Regions from separate parts of the Blautia sp. MB18-30 genome, predicted to be linked through region 2. Evidence: a T-box and tRNA genes for the amino acid it is inferred to sense, from the RefSeq annotation. Region 2 holds a T-box; the other holds one or more tRNA genes.

Region 1 (10,236 bases), on a different contig from region 2:
TTGATAAGGGTGTGGAAGCCGGAAATATCGGCCATATCTATCGGATGGGTGCAGTTATGGTAGCTCTTGCCCTGTGCGGACTCTGGTCCGGCGTCATGGGAGGAAAATACGGAGCACTGGCCTCCACAGGCTTTGCCAGAAACCTCCGAAAAGCCATGTACACCAATATCCAGACCTTTTCTTTTTCCAACATCGACAAATACAGCACTGCCGGCCTGATCACCCGTCTTACCACTGATGTGACCAACCTGCAGAACGCCTATCAGATGATCCTTCGTATGTGTACCCGTGCACCGGCCAGTCTGATCTGTGCCATGGTCATGGCATTTCTTATCAATGCAAAGCTTGCAAGCATCTACCTTGTCGCTGTTATCTTCCTGGGAGGCTGTCTGATCTTTATCATGAGAAAAGCAACGGTATATTTTCAGGCCGTATTCCGTAAATATGACGACCTGAACGCAAGTGTCCAGGAAAACATCGGCGCTGTACGCGTTGTCAAGGCCTATGTCCGCGAAGACTACGAGATCAGCAAATTCCAGAAAGCCTGCAACAAAGTATACGAAATGTTCTTAAGTGCTGAGAAGATCGTTGTCATGAACATGCCCCTGATGCAGTTTACCGTTTATGCCTGTATCCTGGGGATCAGCTGGCTCGGCGCCAAAATGATCGTAGGCAGCTCCCTTACTACCGGTGAGCTTATGAGCCTTCTCACCTACTGCATGAACATTCTCATGAGCCTTATGATGCTTTCCATGGTTTTTGTTATGGTGACAATGAGTATTGCCAGCGCAGAGCGTGTTACGGAAGTCATCAATGATACTGCTGACATCACAGATCCGGAGGATCCGGTAACAGATGTCCCAGACGGAAGTATCGTCTTCGATCATGTAAATTTCAGCTATAAGAAAGACAGTCAGGAACCCGTTCTGAAGGATATCAATCTCTCGATCCGCTCCGGCGAGACCATAGGGATCATCGGTGGTACCGGAAGTGCAAAATCCAGCCTTGTCAACCTGATCAGCCGTCTTTATGACGTAACGGATGGTTCTGTTTCCGTAGGAGGCATTGATGTCCGTAAATACCATCTGGAATCTCTCAGAAATCAGGTTTCCGTTGTTCTTCAGAAGAATGTACTCTTCTCAGGAACCATTCTGGAAAACCTCCGATGGGGTGACAAAAATGCCACTGAGGAGGAATGCCGCCGCGCATGCCAGCTTGCCTGTGCCGATGATTTCATCGAAAAAATGCCTGACAAATACAATACCTTCATTGAACAGGGCGGCTCCAATGTTTCCGGAGGCCAGAAGCAGCGTCTCTGTATTGCCCGCGCTCTTCTGAAGAAGCCGAAGATACTGATCCTGGATGACTCCACCAGTGCGGTAGATACTGCCACAGATGCAAGGATCCGCCGTGCCTTTGCCGAGGAGATCCCGGATACCACCAAGCTGATCATCGCACAGCGTGTTTCCAGCATCCAGAACGCGGACCGGATCATCGTTATGGATAACGGTGAGATCAACGGTTTTGGTACCCACGAGGAGCTTCTTAAGACCAACGCCATTTATCAGGAAGTATTTCATTCACAGACCGGCGGCGCCGGTGATTTTGACGAGGGAGGTGAGCCGGCTTGAAAAAACAGAACATGAAAGGCCCGGGCGGTCCTGGCCCAAGGGGTATGGGAACACCGGAGCAGCCGGGAAAGCTTCTGGGACGCCTTGCCCGTTATATCTTTAAAAACTACAGTATCCATATCGTGATCGTGGTGATCTGCATTTTTGTCAGTGTTCTTGCCAATGTACAGGGAACCATGTTCATGAAAACCCTGATCGACCAGTATATCACACCGCTTCTCTCAGCAGATACACCGGATTTCGGGCCTCTGGCTGCAGCCATCGCACGTGTGGCATGCTTTTACGCCATTGGTGTTATTGCCACCTATACTTATAACCGTATCATGATCAATGTTTCCCAGGGAACCTTACGTAACCTCCGAAACGATATGTTTGCAACGATGGAAACGCTTCCCATCAAATATTTTGACACTCACGCACACGGCGATATCATGTCCATTTACACCAACGACATTGATACCCTGCGCCAGATGATCAGCCAGAGCTTTCCGCAGCTGCTTTCCAGTGTGATCACCATCATCAGTGTTCTTGTAAGTATGCTGATCCTGAATGTTCCGCTTACTGTAGTTACCCTGCTTATGGTTGCCATTATGATGACTGCCAGCCGGAAGCTTGCAGGCTTAAGCGGAAAATATTTCCTGGAGCAGCAGACCAACCTTGGTATTGTCAATGGTTATATCGAAGAGATGATGGAGGGTCAGAAGGTTGTCAAGGTCTTCTGCCATGAAGACGAAAGCATCCGTAAATTTGATGAACTGAACGACCAGCTTTTCACCAGCGCAGACAATGCAAACCGTTTCGCCAACATCCTGATGCCTGTGGTCGCACAGCTTGGAAATGTCAGCTATGTGATCTGCGCCATGGTGGGCGGTATCCTTGCTATCAACGGCATCGGCAGCTTCACACTTGGCGGGCTTGCCAGCTTCCTGACCTTCAATAAGAGCTTCAACATGCCTATCAACCAGGTCAGCCAGCAGTTCAACAGTATTGTTATGGCTCTTGCAGGTGCAAAACGTATCTTTGATCTTTTGGATGAAAAGCCGGAAGTGGATGAAGGCTACGTTACTCTCGTCAATGCCAAAGAGGAAAACGGTGTTCTTACCGAATCCGACAAACGTACCGGCCGCTGGGCATGGAAGCATTTCCACAAAGCTGAGGGTACCACTGATTATATCGAGCTGAAGGGTGATATGGTCCTGGAGGATGTAGACTTTGGTTATAATTCCAACAAGATCGTTCTCCATGACATCAACATGTATGCACAGCCAGGCCAGAAGATTGCTTTTGTAGGCTCTACCGGCGCCGGAAAAACCACCATCACCAATCTTCTGAACCGTTTTTACGACATTCAGAAGGGTAAGATCCGTTATGACGGCATCAACATCACCAAGATCAAAAAAGATGATCTCAGACGCTCCATGGGCATCGTTCTTCAGGATACCAACCTGTTCACAGCAACCGTTATGGAAAATATCCGCTACGGAAAGCTGGATGCCACAGATGAGGAGGTTATCGCAGCAGCAAAGCTTGCCAACGCCGACGGTTTCATCCGCAGGCTTCCGCAGGGTTATAATACCCTTCTCCGCGGAAACGGTGCAAACTTAAGTCAGGGCCAGCGACAGCTTCTCTCCATTGCCCGTGCAGCCGTTGCAGACCCGCCCGTCCTGATCCTGGACGAGGCCACCAGCTCCATTGATACCCGTACCGAAAAGCTTGTACAGGATGGTATGGATAAGCTGATGGAAGGCAGGACGACCTTTGTGATCGCCCACAGACTTTCCACAGTACGCAACAGTGACTGCATCATGGTCCTGGAGCAGGGACACATCATCGAGCGTGGTTCCCACGAGGAGCTGCTTGCACAGAAGGGCCGGTATTATCAGCTGTATAACGGCTGATCCAGGCTCACAGTTATTTTCGATCTAAAATATTCAATACCAAAAACATGCAGGGTGTATCTTTTCTGATAGTCCTGCATGTTTTTTTATGCTATAATCTTTGATTGAAATCTATTTTTCCGGAAAGGAGTCTCCGTATTTTTATATATGAAACAAACTGAAGAATATTACTACGGCAAAATGTCGAAAGATAAACAAAATGTGTACCGTGCAATGCTTCACGGGCTTATGGAGCTTTCTGACGAGTTCCTGATCCCGCAGGTACCAACCACCGATGGAAACTGGCTCTATGATGTATTTTTCCAGCTTCGTCTGGATCACCCGGAGATTTTCTGGGCTGTGGGGTTTAAATACCGTTATTACAAGGACTCGCCAAATCTGATACTGATCCCTGAATATATCTTCGACAAAAATAAAATCCGGGAGCATCAGAAAGCCCTGGGAGCCCGCGTAGACAAGCTTGTGCGCACCGCCATGAAGTTTTCCGAGTGGGATAAGGAAAAATATGTCCATGACTTCATCTGTGAAAATATCCGCTACGACAAGCTGAAAAAGCCATATTCCCACGAGATCATCGGGCCTCTGGGCCATGGTGTCGGTGTCTGCGAGGGAATCGCCAAATCCGTAAAGGTCCTCTGTGATGCCCTTGGTGTATGGTGTATTATCGCCATCTGCGGGAACAATCCGGAAAAAGGGATCAAATACCGTCATACCTGGAACATCGTCCGGATCAACGGACAGTACTATCATCTGGATGCCACTTTCGATAATACTTTGGGCAAAAACGAAGACGGCTCAACCAGTATCCGTTACGATTATTTTAATCTGGATGACAAAAACATCTTTCGTGACCATGAACCACTGATCGCTCCGGCACCTCCCTGCCCGGATGGAAACCACTTTTATTACCGCGAGAAAAAGCTGTCCTTCACCAAATTGGAAGACGTATACAAACGTGCCCTCCAGGCTGCAAAAAAAGGCCGCGAATTCACCTTCCACTGGCGAGGCGGATATCTCACCCGCGAAGTCCTCGCAGACCTTGTAGATCAGATCCAGGCCGCAGGAAAGACACGGGACAAAAAAGCCATCATCACACTCAACTGGCCTCAGGCTGTACTTCGATTTCATTTTGCGGAACAGCAGGCGGAAGGGAAGGTGTTTATTGAGGAAGTGAATGAAGGGGAGAAATTGTAGGGTCATTTATCAAGCGGTTATTCTGATTCAATGTAGATGACAGCTTGATTCAGCTAAAAATTTCTATAGTAAGAATGCTACAGACATATTGCTCATGATCTGTAGCATTTCTGTCCTGGATATTACATAAGTGTCCATAATAAAAAAGACCTTCCATAAATTCAAAATTTACAGAAAGTCTCTCTCTTTTCTGATGCGGATAACAGGACTTGAACCTGCACGGTTGCCCACTGGTACCTAAAACCAGCGCGTCTGCCAATTCCGCCATATCCGCATATTCAATTATATTTTCATCCTGTCTGATGATAAAAAAATAACGGAAAGCAAATGCTTTCCGCTAATGAGGCATCGGGGATTCGAACCCCGGACAACTTGATTAAAAGTCAAGTGCTCTACCGACTGAGCTAATACCCCATAAAAAGGACTGGGCTAGCTGGATTCGAACCAGCGAATGCAGCAGTCAAAGTGCTGTGCCTTACCGCTTGGCGATAGCCCAATGGGCGAAGGGTGGATACAGGGATTCGAACCCTGGGCCTCCAGAGCCACAATCTGGCGCGCTAACCAACTGCGCTATACCCACCACAACGTGCCTGAAGGGATTCGAACCCCCGACCCACGGCTTAGAAGGCCGTTGCTCTATCCAGCTGAGCTACAGACACATGCTCTCTTCTCAGAGAAGCGGGTGATGGGAATCGAACCCACGTATCCAGCTTGGAAGGCTGGTGTTCTACCATTGAACTACACCCGCATGCTTGCGGTAATAAGTTTACAGCAGTCGGGGTGACAGGATTCGAACCTGCGGCCTCCTGGTCCCAAACCAGGCGCTCTAGCCAAGCTGAGCCACACCCCGATGTACCATTTACTTATGGTTTTTATTAAGTTGTTGTCGTCTTCGTTTGTGTTTCGTTTTCGTTTCCTGCCTGACGACAAGTGATATTATATTATAGCAATCTACAAATGTCAACACCTTTTTTGAATTTTTTTAAAAAAACTTTTTTTCACGTTTTTTCCGCCTATTTAAAGGTTTTCTTGTCATTTGCGACTGGCTTATGGTATCATGAAACCATAATTAAAGTCAAGAAAAAAAGCAAATAATAAGGAGATGTTTTTACATGGATATAAAATTATTTCAGCAGAAGCTTAATGACATCTGTGCCATCGCTGAGGAAAACAATAAGCAGCTCTCCCAGCAGCAGATCCGTGATCATTTCGATGAATCGGATCTGAGCACTTCACAGCTTGTAAAGATCCTGCAGTATCTCAAATTAAAGGGGATCACCATCGAAGGCGCCGATGAAGCTGCCGGCGCTGCCAGAGCAGATGCTGTTTCATCCGAATCCAGCGACAAGGACGAGCTTCCGGGTACCCGTGCTGCTCTTACTGCCGAAGAACAGGCTTATCTCAGTGACTATATGGAAAGCTTTTCCCCGGAAGGACTTGATCCGGATGATCTTGCGTCCCTCTTTCATGCCTTTGCAAAGGGTGACACTGCTGCCGAAGGTGCACTGACACAGTTCTACATGGCTCAGGCAGCCCAGATGGCCGCTGAACTGAACTGTGAGGAAATCCACCTGGCCGATCTCATTCAGGAGGCAAATCTGGCCCTTCTGGCGTCTCTCAAAGAGACTGACCCACAGGAAAAAAACGATACCTGGATGCGTGGTCGTATCCGCAGTGGGATCCTTCATGCCATCGAGGAACAGACACAGCAGAAATTCCGTGACGACTATCTGGTATCCAAGGTAGAAAACCTGGAGGCTGCGGTTAAAGAACTCACAGACGATGATGACGCCACCAAATTCACCATTGATGAGCTTGCCGTGATCCTGGATATGAATGTGGATGAGATCCGGGATGTACTTCGCCTTACCGGAGATGATAAATAAAGCTTTCTTCATATTCTTCACAAAAACGGGTCTGACATAGCTTGTCAGACCCGTAATCTTAATATTCTTTATGCTTTTTCTTCCCGTTTCAACTCCGCCGGTTCTGCCAGATGGATCTTTCCTTCCCGAAATATGTGGATAAATACCTCCGCCATATCCGGATCGAACTGTTTTCCTTCCTCTTCTCTTATGATCCGAAGAGCTTTTTCCGCTGGCATCAGTTCTTTATAACAACGTTTGGATGTCATGGCATCAAAGGAATCTGCGATGCAGAGGATCCTTGCAGATGCCGGGATATCTTCTCCCGCGATCCTCCTTGGATAGCCGTTTCCGTCATAACGTTCGTGATGACCGATAACCGCAGGGATAACATAATCCAGCGACGGAAGGTGACGGATGATCCCGATGGACGCCTCCACATGACCTTTCATGATCTCATACTCTTCATCCGTAAGCTTGCCTTCCTTGTTCAGGATATGCTCCGGGATCCCGATCTTTCCAACATCATGAAGAAGCGCCGCCTGACGGATGATCTCCACCATTTCCGTTGTATAGTTCAGCGCCTTCGCAAGACTTGTTGCGTAATAAGCCACATTGTTGGAATGTCCGAAGGTATAATGATCTTTGGTATCAATGGCTGCAGTCAACGCATAGATCGTGGATTCATAGGACTGATAAATATGTTCATGATCGGATTTCTTACCCGCATTTTCTTCATCCAGGCTTTCCTTCAGCATGGTGTCAAAAATCTCGATGCCGTTTTTACCGCTGCGCTTTACATGATATACTGCCAGGTCCGCATTATCCAAGAGCTCCTTTGCTGAGCGTGCCGCATAAGGCGCCGCACTGATCCCCACGCTTACCGTAAGGATCTTCAGCTTGTAGTCTGCAGAATCGTTGCGCATATGCAGGATCTGCTTCTGTATGGATTCTGCCAGATTTCTGGCGGAAAAAATATCGTAATTTGGCATCAGGACCGCAAATTCCTTGGCACTGTGACGTGCCACATATCCCTGTTCTCCCACACTTGCCTGGATGATATCTGCCACCTTTCGAAGTGCAACATCTCCCTGCTGATTTCCGTACAGCTGATTGTACAGCTTGAAATCATCAATATTGAACAGGATCAGTGCAAGCGAACCCTCTTTATTTTTTTCGTATTCCTCATCCAGGATCTCATAAAAATATTTCCGGTTCAGAAGGCCCGTCAGTTCATCGGTCCTTGCCTCAGTCCATGCCGCCTCATAAAGTCTGGCATTTTTGATGGCAATGGAAGCTACCGAACTGACCGAAGACAGCATGGCCAGATCATTATGGTTCAGATTCCTGTGTCCGTCACCGGAAATCGCAATAATCCCGGCCAGATCATCATTCTGGCGAAGACCTGCACAGTATTCGATACCCAGCTCTGAAAACATATGTTTTTCCGACTCCCACATGGATTTGTAGGCTGTGGAAGAACGAAAATCCCGGATCACCACACAGTCCTCATTTCTGGTAAGCCAGGTGACCACCGGATTATCCGCTTTCAGTGAAAAGGTCAGATCGTTCAACGGACGGTTGCTGTAAACAGCCTGATATTCCCCTGATTTTTTGTCTCTCAGACAAATATAGATCCGTCCTGCATTGGTAGTTTCCTTCAACACATTTACCGTATTGCGCAGGATCTCTCCTACCCGGAGTGTCCTGGATACTGACTGGCTAAAATCTTTCAGCTCCTGAGACTGCTGGATCTCTTTTTTGATAAAAACATTGTTCATCAGACATTTCCACAGCACTGTGACCAGCCATGCAGATATAAGAAAAACGAAAGAAAAGATCAGCACATGATACTCACTGGCTGCAGGGAGCAGCATTCGGATATAACTCATCAGGTACGGTGAAAGATTGATAAACAGTACTACCGTCAGGACCACGCCCACACCAAAGCAAACCCCATCTGACGCAAGACGGCGCATCTGGAACAGCCGTCTTCTGGTCAGTGCATAAAGCATCAGGACAGCATTGATCAGACCGCTGACAATATCGATGGGGAATCCGGAAAATACCGGCACTGCCAGCGCAAGGTTTCCCACAAAAATGATCAGTATCCCCACAAGGATCGGTTCGATCTGTTTGCGGTATCCGGGATGTCTCCGGCATCCGCGGTACATGGTGATAAAGATCTGAATAATGGTGATTCCTGCCACCACAAAGAACAGAAGGAACCAGGGTGTGATCTTATAAACAAAATGCGCACCACCGTTTTTACGGATCAGATCCGGCCAGCGCAGGATGATCCCGCCCGGGATGTTGATTGCAAAAAGCAGCAGCATCAAAAGCAATGGGATCTTGCTTTTTCTGCCCATACGCACTCCCATGAATTCACTGATGAACACATAGTAAAAATATGGCAGAAACAGGATTCCGGCCAGAGACACATAATACCACAGGATGTAAGAGGGTCCTGCCTCCATACGCATCAGAAAAGAGCCCAACGTCCAGCAGAGCATTCCTCCCAGCACACACATGAAACTGTTGATGATCCGGCTGCGCTTACCAGCCAGAAGAGTCAGTATCATAAATGTATAGAAAAAAACTGAAATGATTGAAAATGATATATAGCTTTCCATAGTTACTTCCTCATATTCCCGAATCCGATTTCATCCTGCAGTCTCAAAAGTTCCGCCACCTCATAATAAGGAGTGCTCATATGCCGTGGTTTCCGTCCTTTTCTGGACTCATACAGATGAAAGGTACCACAGCGCAGGATGGTCACCACAAGGGGATCCATTCCCAGGATTTTCTTCAGATCCCGGTAATCCTGATCGATATATTTGAAATACGTGGTCAGAAGTTCTTTCAGAATATCCGTGCTCATAGCCTGATACATCAGCGCTTCTTTTTTTACTTCTATATAAAGATGCAGATATGGGCGTTTTTTCTCATTATATTCTTTCACTGCGATCCAATCCGTAACCGGCTGCCCGGACAGCTGGATCACACTTTTGATACCATTTTCCGAAATCCTGGTAAAGCCTGCGATATCAATGATCCACGGAACACGGTCTATGTACTCAAATCTTGGGATCTGTGTCCGATCCTCCTGGTTGGTAAGACCCACGCATCGATACATATCTCCCACACGGTACCTGGCAAAGGCTCCGCCCTTCAACACAGTGATCACAAGCTCATATTTCTCCCCGGGAACAACCTCATCCATAAGATAGGTCGGAGGAGTGAACGTGGGATCCTCATAATTATGGAGCATATCCTTTTCGGTGATAAATTCATAAAAGCAGGTATCCGGGAAAAAGTACATTCCGTTCCTGGTCCAGGTCTCGGTTCCTATAATGGAAGGTTCCGTTCCTGCAAAAAGCTCCATGGGCCGAACTCCCCACATTTCCTCCAGATCATCCTTATAGCACTGGTTGTCGGTTCCTGCCACCATAAATCCCTTCAGGTGAAAAAGGTCTTTCGGAAGAAGCTCCCGTTTCTCCTTCTTACAGATCTTTTTGGCATTCAGGATCCTTTTCAGCATCTTTGGTTTATACTGCAGAAGTTCCGAAAAGGAGGTTTTGCTTTTTCCTGATGATACGCTTCCGGTGAGGCTCTGGCTTACTGCATAGGCCACACTTCCAAGTCCGA
Region 2 (10,236 bases):
CACTGGGATCATTACAAAGATGGTATGTTCGTACTTGGTGATGAGGAGAAGGACAAAGAGGTTTATGCACTTCGTCCGATGACATGTCCGTTCCAGTACTATGTATACAAAGCAGAGCAGCACAGCTACCGTGATCTGCCGATCCGTCTCGGCGAGACCTCCACACTGTTCCGTAATGAGGATTCCGGAGAGATGCATGGCCTGACACGAGTTCGTCAGTTTACTATTTCCGAGGGACATCTGATCGTAAGACCGGACCAGATGGTAAAAGAGTTCAAAGACTGTATCGCACTTGCCCAGTACTGTCTGCAGGTACTTGGTGTTGAGGAAGATGTAACCTATCATCTTTCCAAATGGGATCCGACAAACAAAGAGAAATACATCGGTGAGCCGGAGGTATGGGAAGAGACAGAAGGCCATATCCGCCAGATGCTTGAGGAACTGAACATTCCATTCACAGAGGATGTGGGCGAGGCTGCTTTCTACGGACCGAAGGTTGATATCAACGCAAAGAACGTATACGGAAAAGAAGACACCATGATCACGATCCAGTGGGATGCACTTCTTGCAGAGCAGTTTGATATGTACTATATCGATGAGAATGGCGACAAACAGCGTCCGTACATCATCCACCGTACATCCATGGGATGCTATGAGAGAACACTGGCATGGCTCATTGAGAAATACGCAGGAATGTTCCCGACATGGCTCTGCCCGGAGCAGGTTCGTGTGATCCCGATCTCCGAGAAATATAACGATTATGCACAGAAGGTTGAAGCTCAGATGAGAGAAGCTGGAATCCGCTGCTCTGTGGACGGACGTTCCGAGAAGATGGGATACAAGATCCGTGAGGCACGTCTTGAGAGAGTACCTTACATGCTTATCGTTGGTGCAAAAGAGGAAGAAGAGGGTAAGGTTTCCGTAAGAAGCCGCTATCTTGGCGATGAGGGAATGAAAGAGCTTGGTGAGTTCATTGACTTCATCAAAGAAGAGATCAAGAACAAAACGATCCGTAAGATCGAGGTTCAGGAAGAGAAGAAATAAACAAAACAGATGATTGACGGATAAATAAAAGGCGACCCGTGTGATAGGCGGGCCGCCTTTATTTTTGATCCGGCAATATTGAGACCACGCTGTGATGCGGAGGCGGTCAGTATTGCCGGATATTTTTTATTTAAAATATTTCTCCCTGACGAGTTCAACCGGCATGTCCAGTCCGGTCCAGATGTGGAAAGCCTTTACACCCTGGTGGAGCAGCATGTACATTCCGTTAAAGGTCGGACATCCGGCTTCCCGGGCTTCCCTGAGAAGTCTTGTTTCTCTTGGCTCATATACAACATCGGCTACGGTAAGTTCCGGATGGAACAGAGTCTTGTCCGGGATCACGGTGCCTGTCACATCCGGAACCATTCCCACAGAAGTTGCATTGATGAGGAGATTGCTTTCCTCCAGTGCGTCCTTCAGCGCAGTGTGATCATCCATCTCATGAAGGATCATCTCACATTCTGTCATATGAGATATTTTTTCTGCCATGGCAGCAGCACGTTCCCAGTAACGGCTGGTAGGACGTGCAAAAACATGGATCTTTTTTGCACCCTCCAGGGCGGACTGGCCGCAGATTGCCATTCCGGCACCGCCGACGCCCATAACGGTGATGGTGCGTCCTTTTACATCACAGCCGGCATCTCTGGCAGACTGGGTAAATCCATAACCATCAGTATTAAACCCCTTTAATTTTCCATTGTCGTTGCGTACGGTATTTACCGCTCCGATCAGCTGGGCAGTGGGAGAAAGCTCGTCCAGAAGCTCCACGATCTTATTCTTGTTTGGCATGGTCAGGTTAAAGCCCTTGATCCCACAGGCTTTCAGTCCTTCCACAGCCTGGGGAAGGGTCTCCTCTGTTACATCAAAACAGAGATACACATAATCAAGTCCAAGATAACGGAATGCCTCATTGTGCATTAAAGGTGATACGCTGTGTGCCACGGGGCTTCCCAGAAGGCCGGTAAGCCCGGTATGTCCGGTAATATTGATCATTGTTCGATTCCCTCCTGTATCTCATATAATAGAATTTCTTTACGAAATATAATAAAAATATTTTAGCACTATAAAGTGCGAAAATCAACAAATACAAATATTGTACGGAAATTTATACATTTTTGTCGCTGATTCATAGAAAAAATCTATAAATGTCGAGGCAGACAGAAACGACCCGATAAGTTAGAAGAATCGACATCCGGATTTGACAAAATATGCAAAGAGCCTGCCCTATAATAAATACACTTACCAAAGTTGAGAATCGATGGTAGACGAAACAGCAGTGGGGGAAGCTTATGTATCAGAGGATATACATAGATATCGTTTTTATGACGAATTTCCTTATGGATTACATGCTTTTAAGACTTGTGGGAAAATTTCTGCATCTTGACGGGAAACGCAGAAGATGTGTGATATCCGCTGCCTTTGGATCTTTTGTATCCTGCCTGCTTGTATGTGCACCTTTTAAGATCATTTTTCCTGCCGCTGTACTGATCCATGGCGGCTGCGCTTTTTTTATGGCGTCGTTTGCTTTTCGACTGAAAAAAGGCGGCCTTCTTGTAAAAACCATTCTGGCTCTGTATTTCACAGCTTTTGTGGTTGGCGGGATCTATCAGGCACTGGAAACGGAAAGGACCATGACGGTGAAAATATTTCTGCTTTTTCTGGCAGGGATTTATGGCACACTTTATACTCTGGGATGTGTGACCGAGACCTTCCGGTTTGGAAGAAGAAATATTTTTCCGGTCACTTTGAAATATCAGGGGAAACTGCAGCAGACATACGGCTTTTATGATACCGGAAATCTCCTTATGGATCCTGTGAAAAAACAGCCGGTATCGATCATCAAACAGGAACTTTTGGGAAGCCTGATATCGAAAGAGCAGGTGAAAAAACTGATGGATATTAAAGATAAACCAGAGGCACTGGAAAATACAGGATTTGTCAGTCTGCAGCCGCATTTTCTGAGCTGTCATACCGCAGATGGAAAAAAAGGACTGCTGCTGGCAGTGATCCTTGATGAACTTCTGATCCAGACTCCCGAAAGGGTGGTACATGTAGGAAAACCGGTGCTTGCCATAACATCCGAGCCCTCAGCTTTGGGAGAAGAGTACGAGATACTTTTGAATTCCAGACTATTAAATTGAGAAGGGGGCTTATGTTATGAACAGAGCAGCTGCAAGATCCTATCCGTTTCAGGTAATCCGGAAATTTATGTTCAATCGTCCGGGAGAGGTTTTTTATATTGGTGGAAATGATATCCTTCCGGCGCCGTTGTCAGCGGAACGGGAGGCTGAAGTGATCGAAATGCTGGGAACAGAAAAGGAAAAAGAGGGAAAGTCGGTTCTGATCGAGCATAATCTACGGCTGGTGGTTTATATTGCAAAGAAATTTGATAATACAGGGGTAGGTGTGGAGGATCTGATCTCCATCGGAACCATAGGGCTCATAAAGGCTATCAATACCTTTGATCCGGTAAAAAATATCAAGCTTGCCACCTATGCATCACGATGTATCGAAAATGAGATCCTGATGTATCTGAGGAGAAACAGCAAAACAAAGATGGAGGTTTCCATTGATGAGCCGCTGAATGTGGACTGGGATGGAAATGAGCTGCTGCTTTCGGATATCCTGGGAACGGATGACGATGTGATCTCCAGACGTCTGGAAGATGAGGTGGAGATCGCACTTCTTGGAAAAGCCATCAGCAAACTGACAAAGCGGGAACAGATGATCATCCGTCTGCGATTCGGTATCGGAAACCGGGAAGGAAGCGAGAAAACACAGAAGGAGGTAGCGGATCTTTTAGGAATTTCGCAATCCTACATTTCCCGCCTGGAAAAGCGGATCATGAAGCGGCTGCGGAAAGAAATCGTAAAGTATGAATAGAAGAAACCGCAAATGGCTCCGTGATGTGGAGGCAGACCAGACAGAGGAGGGCGGTGTTGCCCATGTTGTTCCGGATATCATTTCCGGAAACGAAGGGTATAATTGGCTCCTTGAGCAGGGAAGGCATTCGGCAGCAGCGAGAAGATTTAAAATTCCGGGAAATACAGTAGAATTTGTCAGAGACCTTCGATATAATAAATACAGAGTGTTTACAGAACTACGGAATGAACAAAAGAAGAAGGGGTGTGGCAGAATGATCGACATTGCGCATGCAAAACAGGAATTCGAAAAATATCTGGATGAATACGACCGGGAGGATGAACAGATCTGTCTGAAGATCGTACATACCTATGGTGTGGTGAAATACGCAGGAGAGATCGCCAGAAAAATGGAATGTTCCGGTGAAGATGTGGAACTTGCGGAGCTGATCGGTCTGCTTCATGATATAGGCCGTTTTGAGCAGATCCGTAGATTTCACAGCTTTGAGCCGGGAACCATGGATCATGCTGTGTTCGGTGCAGAACTTCTCTTCGGGGAGGAGAAGCTGATCCGGCGTTTTGTGGAGGATGATAAATTTGATGAGCTGATCGATGCAGCAATTCGGAAGCACAGTGATTTCAAACTGGAAGGAATCCACGATGCAAGAACACTTTTCCATGCAAAACTGATACGAGATGCCGATAAGCTGGATAACTGCAGAGTAAAGCTGGAGGCGTCTGTTGAAGCCATGCTGGGAGTCTCTGAGAAAGCTGCAGGAGAAGGGCTGATCTCACCGGCAGTGTGGGAGTCCTGTCTCAGAAGAGAATCCGTGTTATCCGCAGACAGACATGTGCCGGTGGATTACTGGGTATCTTATCTTGCACAGTATTATGATATTAATTTTCCTGAGACCTGTGAGATCATCGAAGAAGAGGATTATATCACCAGGATCGCAGGCCGGCTGACGTACCAGGAACAGGATACCAGAACTAAGCTCCATATTCTCACAGAAGATCTGAACAGGTATCTGGAGATGCCGGCTGTGTCTGTGAAGGAATAGGAGCATAGCAGTTACTGTTCACTGGCAATGTCCCGCGAGGTGTTTTTTGTGAGCGAAGGTCACAGAAAACCCGAGACATACCGCGCGAATTTATGCGATTAGCATAAATTCTGTGCATCGCGAAGCGTGTTACTGAGAACGGAGTGAGCAGTAACTCATAGCAGAGAGACTTGTTATATTTTTTTGTTTGGGGTTGACTTTGAGGTGGTTTTCGCCTAAAATATATCAAAGATACGGCGATGATGAGAATAGTACACAGGGAATTATCTCAGAGAGGGATCTGCTTTGGTGGAAGGATCCTGTGCGTGAACTGTGGAACCGGCCTCGGAGCTCTGCGTGATTGAAGCGTGGCGTGTGTTTCCGGCGTTAACGGGTGTTGAGAGAACAGCTTTTCAGGCTGTTAACTGGGGTGGTACCGCCGAAGTCATTCGGTCCCTTGTGAGGGATTTGGATGGCTTATTTTTTGTCCGTAAAACAGGATTGTAAATACAGTGTACGGTTTATAGGACAGAAGAGTAAGCTGGAAGGATTCCGGATTGCTGTGGCTGCCTGACAGCCGGCAATATGTAACAGATCACAAGAAAAAGGAGATTTATCATGGCAAAAGAAAAGAAATTAGTACAGGCCATCACATCTATGGATGAGGATTTTGCTCAGTGGTATACAGACGTTGTTAAGAAGGCTGAGCTCTGTGGCTATACAAGTGTTAAGGGTTGTATGGCGATCAAACCTGCAGGTTATGCGATCTGGGAGAATATCCAGCATGAGCTTGACCGCAGATTTAAAGAAACCGGTGTAGAGAACGTTTACATGCCGATCTTTATCCCGGAGTCTCTTCTTGATAAAGAGAAAGATCATGTAGAAGGTTTTGCTCCGGAGGTTGCATGGGTGACTCATGGCGGCCTTGATCCGCTGCAGGAGAGACTTTGCGTGCGTCCGACTTCTGAGACTCTGTTCTGCGATTTCTACCAGAAAGAGATCCAGTCCCACAGAGATCTTCCAAAGGTATATAATCAGTGGTGTTCCGTTGTCCGTTGGGAAAAGACAACACGTCCCTTCCTTCGTTCCAGAGAGTTCCTGTGGCAGGAGGGACATACTGCTCATGCAACAGCTGAGGAAGCGGAGCAGCGTACCATCCAGATGCTGAACATCTATGCAGACTTCTGCGAGGAAGTTCTTGCGATTCCGGTCATCAAAGGCCAGAAGACAGACAAGGAGAAATTTGCAGGTGCTGAGGCTACTTATACCATCGAATCTCTGATGCACGACGGCAAGGCTCTCCAGTCCGGTACAAGCCATAACTTTGGAGATGGCTTTGCCAAAGCATTCGGAATCCAGTACACAGATAAAGATAACACACTGAAATATGTTCACCAGACATCCTGGGGAATGACAACCCGTATGATCGGTGCGATCATCATGGTTCACGGTGATAACAGCGGACTTGTTCTTCCTCCGAGGATCGCTCCGGTACAGACTGTGATCATCCCGATCCAGCAGCGTAAAGAAGGTGTTATGGAGAAGGCTGACGAGCTTCTTGCAGCACTGAAGGCAGCAGGTATCCGTGCAAAGGTTGACGCGACAGACAAGAGCCCGGGATTCAAGTTTGCTGAGCAGGAGATGCGTGGTATCCCGCTTCGTGTGGAATGTGGACCGAAGGATATCGAGAACGGTCAGGCAGTTCTCTGCAGAAGAGATACCCGTGAGAAATATACAGTATCCTTCGAGGAGCTTGCAGATAAGGTAAAAGAGCTTCTGGATACCATTCAGCATGATATGCTGGAGCGCGCACGTGCACACAGAGAGGCACATACTTACGTAGCAAAGAATTATGAGGAGTTCGGTGAGATCATCAACAGCAAACCGGGATTCATCAAAGCTATGTGGTGCGGTGATCGTGCATGTGAAGACAAGATCAAGGAAGATTTCCAGGCAACATCCAGATGTATGCCGTTTGAGCAGGAGCAGTTAAGCGACGTTTGCGTATGCTGCGGAAAACCGGCTAAGAAAATGGTTTACTGGGGACGTGCATACTAAAAAATACAGCAGGCCACTTCAAAAAAGTGGGATGATCATATTGCGTTACTGTTCACTGGTAATGTCCCGCGAGGTGTTTTGTGTGAGCGAAGGTCACAGAAAACCCGAGACATACCGCGCGAATTTATGCGATCAGCATAAATTCTGTGCATCGCGAAGCGTGTTACTGAGAACGGAGTGAACAGGAACCATATTGCAGAAACAACGGCGGGGCAAAATATGCTCCGCTGTTTTTATGAATCTATGTTATAATAGCGTTAAGGAAAACATATCAGAATATTATTCGGCTGCTGACATGGAGATAATACAGTGAAATGTAAACGTGTTTTGAACGGACAGCAGCGATCATCAAGAGGAGTTATCATGACGATTAATATACCACAAAAGGCAGCGCAGATACTGAAGACCTTGAATGCTGCCGGCTATGAGGCATATGTTGTAGGCGGCTGTGTCAGGGATTCTATCCTGGATCGGGTGCCTGGAGACTGGGATATCACCACCTCTGCACTTCCGGAGCAGGTGAAGGAGCTTTTTCACAGAACTGTAGATACGGGGATCCAGCATGGAACAGTAACTGTAATGATGGGCAAAGAGGGCTTTGAGGTGACAACCTACCGTGTGGACGGAGAATATCATGACGGCCGCCACCCGGATGCCGTGACCTTTACCAGGAGTCTTGAGGAAGATCTGAAACGAAGAGATTTTACCATCAACGCCATGGCGTATCATCCGGAACATGGACTGGTGGATCTGTTTGGTGGAATGGAAGATATCAATGGGAAGATCATCCGTTGTGTTGGTGATCCGGTAGAACGTTTTACAGAGGATGCCCTTCGTATGCTCCGTGCAGTGCGTTTTTCCGCACAGCTTGGTTTTACTGTGGAGGAAAATACGAAAGCGGCACTGGCGCGGATGTCGGGGAATCTGGAGCATGTCAGTGCAGAGCGTATCCAGACAGAGCTTGTAAAGCTTCTGGTATCCGATCATCCGGATTATCTCCGAACCGCCTGGGAGACAGGTCTTACCCGGGAATTTCTTCCGGAATTTGACGCCTGTATGGAAACCGAGCAGAATACCCCTCATCATTGCTATACCGTGGGAGAGCACATTCTGAAAAGTCTTACAGAAATCGAGAATGACCGGCTTCTCCGTATCACCATGCTTCTTCATGACATTGCCAAGCCGGTTGTAAAAAAGACAGATGAGAATGGAAGAGACCACTTTAAGACTCACGGACCGGCAGGCGAAAAGCTGGCAGGAAAGATCCTGCGCCGTCTGAAATTTGATAATGTAACGATCCGAAATACCTGTCGTCTGATCCGGTATCATGATCTTCGTCCCACTCCGGACGCCGAGGATGTGCGGAGAGCTGTGAATCTTATCGGAGAAGAGCTTTTTCCGCTGTATCTGAAAGTGCAGAAGGCAGATCTTTTATCCCAGAGCACTTACAGGAGGGAGGAGAAGCTGGCACGGTTAAGCGGTGTGACGGAAGCTTATCAGGGGATCCTTGAAAGAGGTGAATGTACATCTCTGAAAACCCTGGCAGTTTCCGGAAAGGATCTTATAAAGGCAGGACATCCGGCTGGACCGGCACTGGGAGCACTGCTCGAAAGACTTCTTGACTGTGTGCTGAAAGATCCAACCCTTAATACAAAAGAAAAACTTCTTGAAACAGCAGAAAAAGACAGCATAAAAACCGAATAGAATAACAAAAATCCCCCCTGCATAAAATAGAACGTAAAATAAGGCAGGGGGGAACTTTTTTGTATGATTATGGGTTGAGCGTGCTGGAGCAGTATGGGCTTACGGCTTCATTCTCCGGCAGGGTGCGGGGGGCACTTCTGTGCCGGACAGAAAAAGGTCCGGTGATACTCCGGGAATTTCATGGCTCGGAAAAAAAGCTTTCCATGCAGCAGCAGCTTCTTGAAAAAATGAAAGAACAGAACTGTCTTGTGGACGCCTATCTCAGAAACAGGGAAGGCGTACTGGTAAGCAGGGACAAAGATTCTGTTCCATATACTGCACAGATCTGGTTTGAGGGACGGGAATGTGACACGAGATCCGAAAACGATATTTTAAAAAGCATCCGGACTCTGGCACAGATCCACAAGATCATGCAGCTTCCTGTGGAAATGGATTATGCGGGAAGAAATCTGCAGGAAGAATATATCCGGCATAATCAGGAAATGAAAAAAATACGCCGTTTTATCCGAAAAAAAGGAGCGGTCAATTCTTTTGAGAAAGATTATCTGAAAAGCGTGGAATGGTTTCTGCAAAAAGGAGAAGAAGCGGCAGCTATGCTGGAAACCACGGATTATAAAAATCTGCGGCAGCAGTCTCTTCAAAGTGGCAGTATCTGTCATGGCGAATATAATCAGCATAATGTGCTGATACTTGGGAAAAACACAGCGGTGACGAATTTCAGTCACTGGAGCTTTGATGTGCAGATGGCAGATCTGTACCGCTTTATGCGGAAAATCCTGGAGAAATACAGCTGGGATCTGCACCTCGCGCAGAAGATGCTTTCTGCATATGATTCCGTACGGCCGCTCTCGGAGTCTGAGTGGCAGAACCTGAGAGTCCGGTTCTGTTATCCGGAAAAATACTGGAAACTGGCAAACCATTATTATACACATAACAAGGCTGTGATCTCCGGAAAAAATGTGGAAAAGCTGAGAACCCTGATCCATCAGAAAAAACAGTGGGAGGAATTTTCAAAACAGTGCTTCAGGCAGTAATGATTCTGAATGTGACAAAAACAAAACTTCCCTTTTTCTGAAAATTGTTATATAATATTAAGTATCTTATATAAAGAAACAGGGAGGTATTTTGGAACATGGATTATAAAGAAATCTATAATCAGTGGCTTGAAAACCCATACTTCGATGAGGCGACAAAAGAAGAATTGAAAGCGATCAAAGACGACGAGAATGAGATCAAAGAGCGTTTTTATATGGATCTTGAGTTTGGTACGGCAGGCCTGCGTGGTATCATCGGCGCAGGTACCAACCGTATGAATATTTATGTGGTAAGAAGAGCAACCCAGGGGCTTGCCAACTATATTGCCAAGGTTGACAAGAAATCCCAGGGAGTTGCTATCGCATATGATTCCCGTCATATGTCACCGGAGTTTGCCCAGGAAGCAGCACTTTGCCTGGCAGCAAACGGGATCAAGGCTTATATCTTTGAGACACTTCGTCCGACACCGGAGCTTTCCTTTGCAGTACGTCATC

What was found. A T-box is a leader RNA that pairs with one kind of tRNA and senses whether it is charged. The one in region 2 lies ahead of proS (proline--tRNA ligase), so its partner is inferred to be a tRNA-Pro.
Region 1: it encodes a tRNA-Pro, which carries the amino acid that the T-box ahead of proS (proline--tRNA ligase) is inferred to sense. The anticodon was not compared.

The regions. Positions count from the first base shown of each region.
Region 1 covers NZ_JAMOYY010000010.1:78,188-88,423, forward strand. Annotated here, with positions in the region: gene NCY57_RS06640 (ABC transporter ATP-binding protein) at 1-1,631, shown strand, start outside; gene NCY57_RS06645 (ABC transporter ATP-binding protein) at 1,643-3,529, shown strand; gene NCY57_RS06650 (transglutaminase domain-containing protein) at 3,677-4,723, shown strand; tRNA gene NCY57_RS06655 (tRNA-Leu) at 4,918-4,997, opposite strand; tRNA gene NCY57_RS06660 (tRNA-Lys) at 5,065-5,137, opposite strand; tRNA gene NCY57_RS06665 (tRNA-Gln) at 5,148-5,219, opposite strand; tRNA gene NCY57_RS06670 (tRNA-His) at 5,230-5,303, opposite strand; tRNA gene NCY57_RS06675 (tRNA-Arg) at 5,309-5,382, opposite strand; tRNA gene NCY57_RS06680 (tRNA-Gly) at 5,401-5,471, opposite strand; tRNA gene NCY57_RS06685 (tRNA-Pro) at 5,499-5,573, opposite strand; gene NCY57_RS06690 (hypothetical protein) at 5,836-6,609, shown strand; gene NCY57_RS06695 (histidine kinase N-terminal 7TM domain-containing diguanylate cyclase/phosphohydrolase) at 6,678-9,221, opposite strand; gene NCY57_RS06700 (GH3 family domain-containing protein) at 9,224-10,236, opposite strand, start outside.
Region 2 covers NZ_JAMOYY010000012.1:81,436-91,671, forward strand. Annotated here, with positions in the region: gene thrS (threonine--tRNA ligase) at 1-1,044, shown strand, start outside; gene NCY57_RS07615 (shikimate dehydrogenase) at 1,171-2,037, opposite strand; gene NCY57_RS07620 (sigma-E processing peptidase SpoIIGA) at 2,334-3,185, shown strand; gene sigE (RNA polymerase sporulation sigma factor SigE) at 3,253-3,927, shown strand; gene NCY57_RS07630 (HD domain-containing protein) at 3,920-4,966, shown strand; T-box leader at 5,197-5,406, shown strand; gene proS (proline--tRNA ligase) at 5,564-7,003, shown strand; gene NCY57_RS07640 (CCA tRNA nucleotidyltransferase) at 7,367-8,707, shown strand; gene NCY57_RS07645 (hypothetical protein) at 8,767-9,741, shown strand; gene NCY57_RS07650 (phospho-sugar mutase) at 9,840-10,236, shown strand, end outside.